One region of the Enterococcus avium genome, then DNA from elsewhere that is predicted to be linked to it. Evidence: predicted binding sites of a transcription regulator. Region 1 holds the regulator's gene; the other holds the start of a gene.
What was found. Region 1 encodes HrcA, which represses chaperone genes, less so after heat shock. Its sites were predicted from a motif close to TTAGCACTCNNNNNNNNNGAGTGCTAA; they were not measured.
Positions count from the first base shown of each region.

Region 2: a site for HrcA is predicted at 1,780-1,806, ahead of clpP (ATP-dependent Clp endopeptidase proteolytic subunit ClpP). Genes of this name have one in related genera too.

Region 1 is NZ_NBSL01000002.1:1,444,929-1,448,355, reverse strand. It holds gene hemW (radical SAM family heme chaperone HemW) at 1-903, shown strand, start outside; gene hrcA (heat-inducible transcriptional repressor HrcA) at 1,026-2,066, shown strand; gene grpE (nucleotide exchange factor GrpE) at 2,100-2,657, shown strand; gene dnaK (molecular chaperone DnaK) at 2,707-3,427, shown strand, end outside.
Region 2 is NZ_NBSL01000002.1:1,585,561-1,588,987, forward strand. It holds gene miaA (tRNA (adenosine(37)-N6)-dimethylallyltransferase MiaA) at 1-208, opposite strand, end outside; gene AUF14_RS08090 (glycerophosphodiester phosphodiesterase) at 205-939, opposite strand; gene AUF14_RS08095 (hypothetical protein) at 1,019-1,534, opposite strand; gene clpP (ATP-dependent Clp endopeptidase proteolytic subunit ClpP) at 1,843-2,436, shown strand; gene AUF14_RS08105 (lactate utilization protein) at 2,512-3,153, opposite strand; gene AUF14_RS08110 (DUF3788 domain-containing protein) at 3,238-3,427, opposite strand, start outside.

The sequences.
Region 1 (3,427 bases):
GAAATCCTTCCTTATTATAATGGAGAATTTACAGTCGAAGCGAATCCTGGCGATTTAACTGCTGATAAATTGGATGTAATGAAAAACTATGGAGTCAATCGCTTATCAATGGGTGTTCAAACATTTGATGATCGTTTGCTGAAAAAAATTGGTCGTAAGCATACCGCACAGGATGTGTATGATACGATCCAATTGCTAGAAGAAAAAGATTTTAGCAATGTAACGATCGATTTAATTTATGCATTGCCGGGTCAGTCCCTAGAAAGTTTTCGTGATACGGTAACACGAGCCTTGGCTTTAGATTTACCTCATTACGCACTATATTCATTGATTTTAGAAAATCAAACGATGTTTATGAATTGGGTTAGACGTGGGAAGATGCATCTTCCTGAGCAAGAATTAGAAGCACAGATGTATGCCGAAACGATCGATGCGATGGAAAAAGCTGGGCGTAAACAATATGAGATCAGTAATTTTGCAAAACCTGGGTTCGAAAGTCAACATAACCTAGTTTATTGGAACAATCAAAATTATTTTGGTCTCGGAGCAGGTGCTAGCGGGTACCTTGGAAATCGACGCTATAAAAATCGAGGACCTATCCAGCATTACTTAAAGTCATTGAAAAATGATCAGCTCCCCGTGTTAGAGGAAGAAATCCTTACTCAAAAAGCTCAGATTGAAGAGGAAATGTTTCTGGGCTTAAGAAAAATTTTAGGTGTTGATAAAACCGTTTTTGAAAATCGTTTTGGCTTCAGTATGATGGATGTGTATGGGGATGTGATTGAAAAATTAAAACAGCAAAAGCTGATAACAGAGACGGATTCGGGGGTTTGTTTGACTGAGGAGGGACTATTTCGCGGGAATGATGTTTTTGAAGAATTTTTACTGAGTAACGCCAATTAGCACTCTCATGTGTAGAGTGCTAATTTTTTATATTTTTTCCTTGACTTATATAGAAGTTGTTGGTATATTAATAATCGAGTTAGCACTTAAAAAGAAAGAGTGCTAACTAAAGGATGAGAAGAATGTTAACGGAAAGACAAAAACTGATTCTCAGCTTAATCATCAAAAACTTTACCAATACGGGTCAACCGGTCGGATCAAAAAGTTTGATGGAAGAAGGCGTAAAAGCAAGCTCCGCAACTATCCGCAATGATATGAAGGCGCTAGAGGAATTAGGCATGTTAGAGAAGACTCATTCTTCATCTGGAAGAATTCCTTCAGCTTTAGGCTATCGATATTATGTGGATTATCTATTAACGCCAGCGAAGGTGAGTAATCAAGAAGTAGACCAGATTCGCAGATCGCTTAAGAAAGATATTCATGAGATTGATGATATCATTCAGCAGTCTGCCAAGATACTTTCACAAGTTACTAGCTATACCGCGTTCTCACTTGGCCCTGAAATGAAGGATCGGACATTGACTGGTTTTCGAATTGTTCCATTAAATGATCGTCAGATTTTGGCGATCATCGTCACAGATAAAGGAAATGTTGAGAGTCAAGTTTTTCGCATTCCTGAGAATGTAGACAGTCAGGACTTGGAGAAAATGGTTCGAATTATCAACGATCGTTTAGTAGGCCAACCTTTGGTAAGTGTTTATCAAAAATTGAGAACTGAGATTCCAATGATTTTGCATCGTTACTTCCAGACAACTGAAGGAATCAGTCACTTATTTGACGTGATTTTGAATGATGCTTTTGAGGATAAGGTGTTTGTCAGTGGACGAATGAATATTTTGAATTTTAATCCTGATCAAGATTTTAATCATGTGAAATCAATGTATTCATTGATGCAGAATTCAGATGAGCTGACACAGCTACTGTTGCCTTATGATAGCGATATTCATGTTCGAATTGGCGCGGAGATGGGAAATGATCTGTTTGATCATCTTAGTATGATTCAAGCAAACTATGAAATTCGTGGACATGGCCGCGGAACAATTGCGTTATTAGGACCAACATCGATGCCATATTCAAAGATTTTTGGTCTATTGGAAGTTTTCCGATACGAGTTGACGAACGCATTGGACGATTATTATCGTTCTTTGGGTTTATATCACTAGAAACGATTCCTACAAAGAAAGGGAGTACGCGCAGTGGCAGAAGAAAAGAAACAAGAAGTTGAAGAAGAATTAGAAGAAGTCGAATCAGTTGAAAATGAGTCGACCGAAAAAGAAGCGGAAGATATTGATATTCCAGAAGTTTCAGAAGTCGAAGAACTAACGAATAAGTTTAACGAAATGGAAGACAAATTTTTACGAGCTCGCGCTGAGATCGCAAATATGTCTAACCGCAACAAAAATGAACGTGAACAACTGGTTCGTTACCGTTCACAAGATCTTGGCAAAAAATTACTGCCAGCGATCGACAATTTAGAAAGAGCCCTAGCAACTGAAGTTACTGACGATCAAGGCGCTAGTCTGAAAAAAGGGGTAGAAATGGTTCTTGAAAGCTTGACTGTTGCATTAAAAGAAGAAGGTATCACAGAGATCAAAGCAGAAGGTGAAACGTTCGACCCAAATCTGCATCAAGCAGTACAAACTGTTCCAGCAGAAGATGACGTAAAACCTGACACTATTGTAAATGTGCTGCAAAAAGGGTATCAGCTACATGATCGCGTATTGCGACCAGCAATGGTGATTGTAGCTCAATAAAATGTAAACTACTATATTAAACATATAATGGAAAAGGAGATTTTCAACTATGAGTAAAATTATCGGTATTGACTTAGGTACAACAAACTCTGCTGTCGCTGTCTTAGAAGGCGGAGAAGCTAAAATCATTACTAATCCAGAAGGAAATCGTACAACACCATCCGTTGTCTCATTTAAAAACGGTGAAATTCAAGTTGGTGAAGTAGCAAAACGTCAAGCAGTGACAAATCCACACACAATTTCATCTATTAAACGTCATATGGGTGAAGCTGGTTATAAAGTAGAAGCAGACGGCAAATCATATACACCACAAGAAATCTCTGCAATGGTATTACAATACATTAAAGGTTTTGCAGAAGATTACTTAGGTGAAAAAGTTGAAAAAGCAGTCATCACAGTTCCTGCTTACTTCAATGATTCACAACGTCAAGCAACAAAAGACGCTGGTAAAATTGCTGGTTTAGAAGTTGAACGTATCGTTAATGAACCAACTGCAGCAGCATTAGCATATGGTTTAGATAAAACTGATAAAGATGAAAAAATCTTAGTATTTGACCTTGGTGGTGGTACTTTCGACGTTTCAATCCTTGAACTAGGAGATGGCGTATTCGATGTATTATCTACTGCTGGTGATAACAGTCTTGGTGGGGATGACTTTGATAACAAGATCATCGACTACTTAGTTGCTGACTTTAAACAAGCAAACGGAATTGATCTTTCTAAAGATAAAATGGCAATGCAACGTTTGAAAGATGCTGCTGAAAAAGCTA
Region 2 (3,427 bases), 140 kb from region 1:
AGCTTTCGTCAACATCACGTACATCAATCAAATGATGGGGAATTCCCTCCATCTCTTCAGCTGTAACTTTAGCGGTGCCAATGTCTAATCCGCGATAAACCTGCATAGAATCACCACTGATAATTTCTCCGTTGAATTGCTTTGCTAATTCGATACTTAAACTCGTTTTTCCAACAGCTGTTGGCCCTACAATTGCGATCACTTTCATTGCTTGAACCTGCTTCTCGTTCGAATAGCTTTTTCCGGAAAATCAGTAATGACACCAGCTAAATTGTTTTCAAAACACATCATCAGCGTTTCGTATAAGTTGGGTGTCCAAGGTCGAATCGACTTTTTGAAGTTTTTGACAATCTCCGGATGCTGTTTTACCCAATCAGAACTTGGATGAAGCCCTTCAATAAAATTACTGTCCAAAACAATTTGGTATTTTTCTAAATCATTTTTTTGAATCAAATCATACTGTGCATCTGGTTCATACTCGTGCATAATCCGTAAAGAATCATAATTGAAGCTGGCATACCAATAAGTAAATGGCCATTCCTTGCTAGTCATGACTTGAGAAATTTTTTCCTCAATTCCTGGATAGTGAAATTTATTAGTCTTAATCTCAATGCATAAAAAGCCCCGAAACCGCATTTGTAATAGTAAATTCAATACCTCTTGCAGTGTCGATATTTTAGTCGCTTGATATTTTTTATCAAACCAGCTGCCGGCATCTAATTTCTTGATTTCTTCTAGTGTTAATTCACGAATCAAACCCTTACCATTTGTTGTGCGATCAACGCTCTCATCATGGATAACTACTAATTGCTGGTCTGCCGTTAGATGCACATCCAGCTCTATCCCATCCGCACCTGATCGTACTGCCTCCATGAACGCAGGCAACGTATTCTCTGGATGAGTCCCTGCACTCCCGCGATGAGCGATAATTACTGTCATCTAGTATCACCTCGTCCGTAGTTACAAATTATTATAAAAATAATCTGATTTAAATTTGTTTTATGTTTTATGAAAAACACTATTGCGCTTTGAAATAACTTAAGGGTTGTTTTGTTGAACGAGATAGCTTTTGTCTTTTCTCGTCTAAAATTTCAATCAATTGTTCAGAAAAAGTTTCCATAACGATCCGTCCACCCTTATAAGTGTAGCCGCCGATTTTGACCGTTTCTTCAGGAGATAAAATAACTTTTCGATGCGAAATATTTTTAAAGAATTCCTCAATCAAATAATTTGGTAAATAAAAATTATTTTGTGCGGTAAAAGAATTCAAGTAAATGAAATCGTCTATGGTGATGTAACAATCGTCAAATGAATTAAATGATACATAATCTTGCATCAAAACATTCCGTTTAGATAGAATTTCGTTGATTTTTTTATTCAAGAGATTAATTGTCTCAATTTCTTTGACTTGATGCTCCAGCTCTCTTTCCCGTTTATGGCGTAGATCAATATACTTAAAAACAAAGAAAACAGCAATCCCTGTAATACCTGCTCCAATCAATACGCCGATTAGTCCAATAAATGCGATTTCCACATTTTTTCCCTCCTGTTTCATAATATTAGTGGAATTATTTTTTCAAATAAAACCAGTTCTCAGTCCATATATCTTTCCACCAAAATGTTACTTTCTCGAACTTTGGAAAAGTGAAAATGATATCCGCTTGTCTGCGCTATTAATAGTACCATATTTTCATGTTTCTAGGATAGTTTGAGCCGTTTAAAAAAACGAAGCCTTCTATTTGACCAAAACTGACCAACGTTGTATACTTTCTTTATGTTTTAGCAATCCAACCTCGTTTGTGCTAAACTAATTTACGAATACTATTTTAAGGAGGATTCACTATGAATTTAGTGCCTACAGTCATTGAACAATCATCTCGTGGCGAACGTGCTTACGACATTTATTCCCGTTTATTAAAAGACCGCATCATCATGTTGAGCGGTGAGGTAAACGATGATATGGCGAACACGATTATCGCCCAATTACTTTTCTTGGATGCCCAAGATTCTGAAAAGGATATTTATCTTTACATTAACTCTCCAGGTGGTAGCGTATCTGCTGGCTTAGCCATTTTTGATACCATGAACTTTGTTAAAGCTGACGTTCAAACCATCGTACTTGGTATGGCAGCTTCAATGGGAAGCTTCCTATTGACCGCTGGCGCGAAGGGTAAACGTTTCGCTTTGCCAAATGCTGAAATCATGATTCACCAACCTCTAGGTGGTGCGCAAGGTCAAGCTACTGAAATTGAAATTGCGGCTCGCCATATCTTAAAAACACGCGAACGTTTGAACAACATCTTGGCTGAACGGACTGGACAACCCATCGAAGTCATCGAACGTGACACAGATCGCGACAACTTTATGACTGCCGAAGAAGCCAAAGCTTATGGCTTAATCGATGAAGTAATGGAAAATAGTAGTTCATTAAGCTAGAATATTAAGAAAACAACCGGAGAATGAATTATCCGGTTGTTTTTTTGTTTGCTTCTTCATTTTCATTCCAATCAGCTACAAACCCACATCATCAATAATTAAATAGATGAAAATCCGATCCTTCATCATTGAACGTCGCGTAATTGCGATCGTATTGCAAATATATTCCATTTGTAAACAGTCTCCACATATTCCCTTTTGGATACAAGGTGTCTTTTTCAATCCTAAACGGTGCGCATTTAATGGTGCAGTATTTTTACGTACTATTTCGAGTGTTGTCGCTAAATCTCCATACATTTTTTTCATACTAACAAAAGCGAGGACTTTATCAGGTCCATAAGTAATTGCCGCAACTCGGTTTCCCACACTGTCAACATTCACTAACTCGCCCTCTTCCGTTATTCCATTGATACTCGTTAAGAAATAATCGGACGTTAATGCTTGTTTCATTACTTGCTGTCGTTCTTCTAACGTAGTTGTTTTTTCACGATCAATCATTTTTTGATTTCGACTGTACAGTGCTTCAATAATTCCAGATTGTTCAACTGTGATTGAACCCCCAAAACCGACTGACTTTTTTGGATCAATCAATTCCAAAGCTTGGACTCTAGCTTCTTCTAGATTTTCACAAATAATAGGATGAAAGTTTCTTCGTATTAGTTTTTTGCTAAGCGTCATCGCTGCGACTGCGTATCGTTCTTTCTGGTACTCTTCCATTAGTTTCCTCCTCGAATTTCTTCTTTTCATTTTCTCGGATTTTGAAGGTTAGCGCAATCGCAAACAAAAAGCCTAAGAAAATTCTTAGGCAATTGATGATCGTATTTTTTTCGTTGATGGTGCGCGGAAAGCAGCTAATTCTTTGATATCCGCTAAAATTCTTTCATTCGTTACCTCAAAAGAAATTGATTTGCCAAGCTTACTAGCTTTAGCCTCTTGGTATTTCTCCTTCGTGTAGTCCTCACACATTTGGATCAACACATCTGCGTCATCT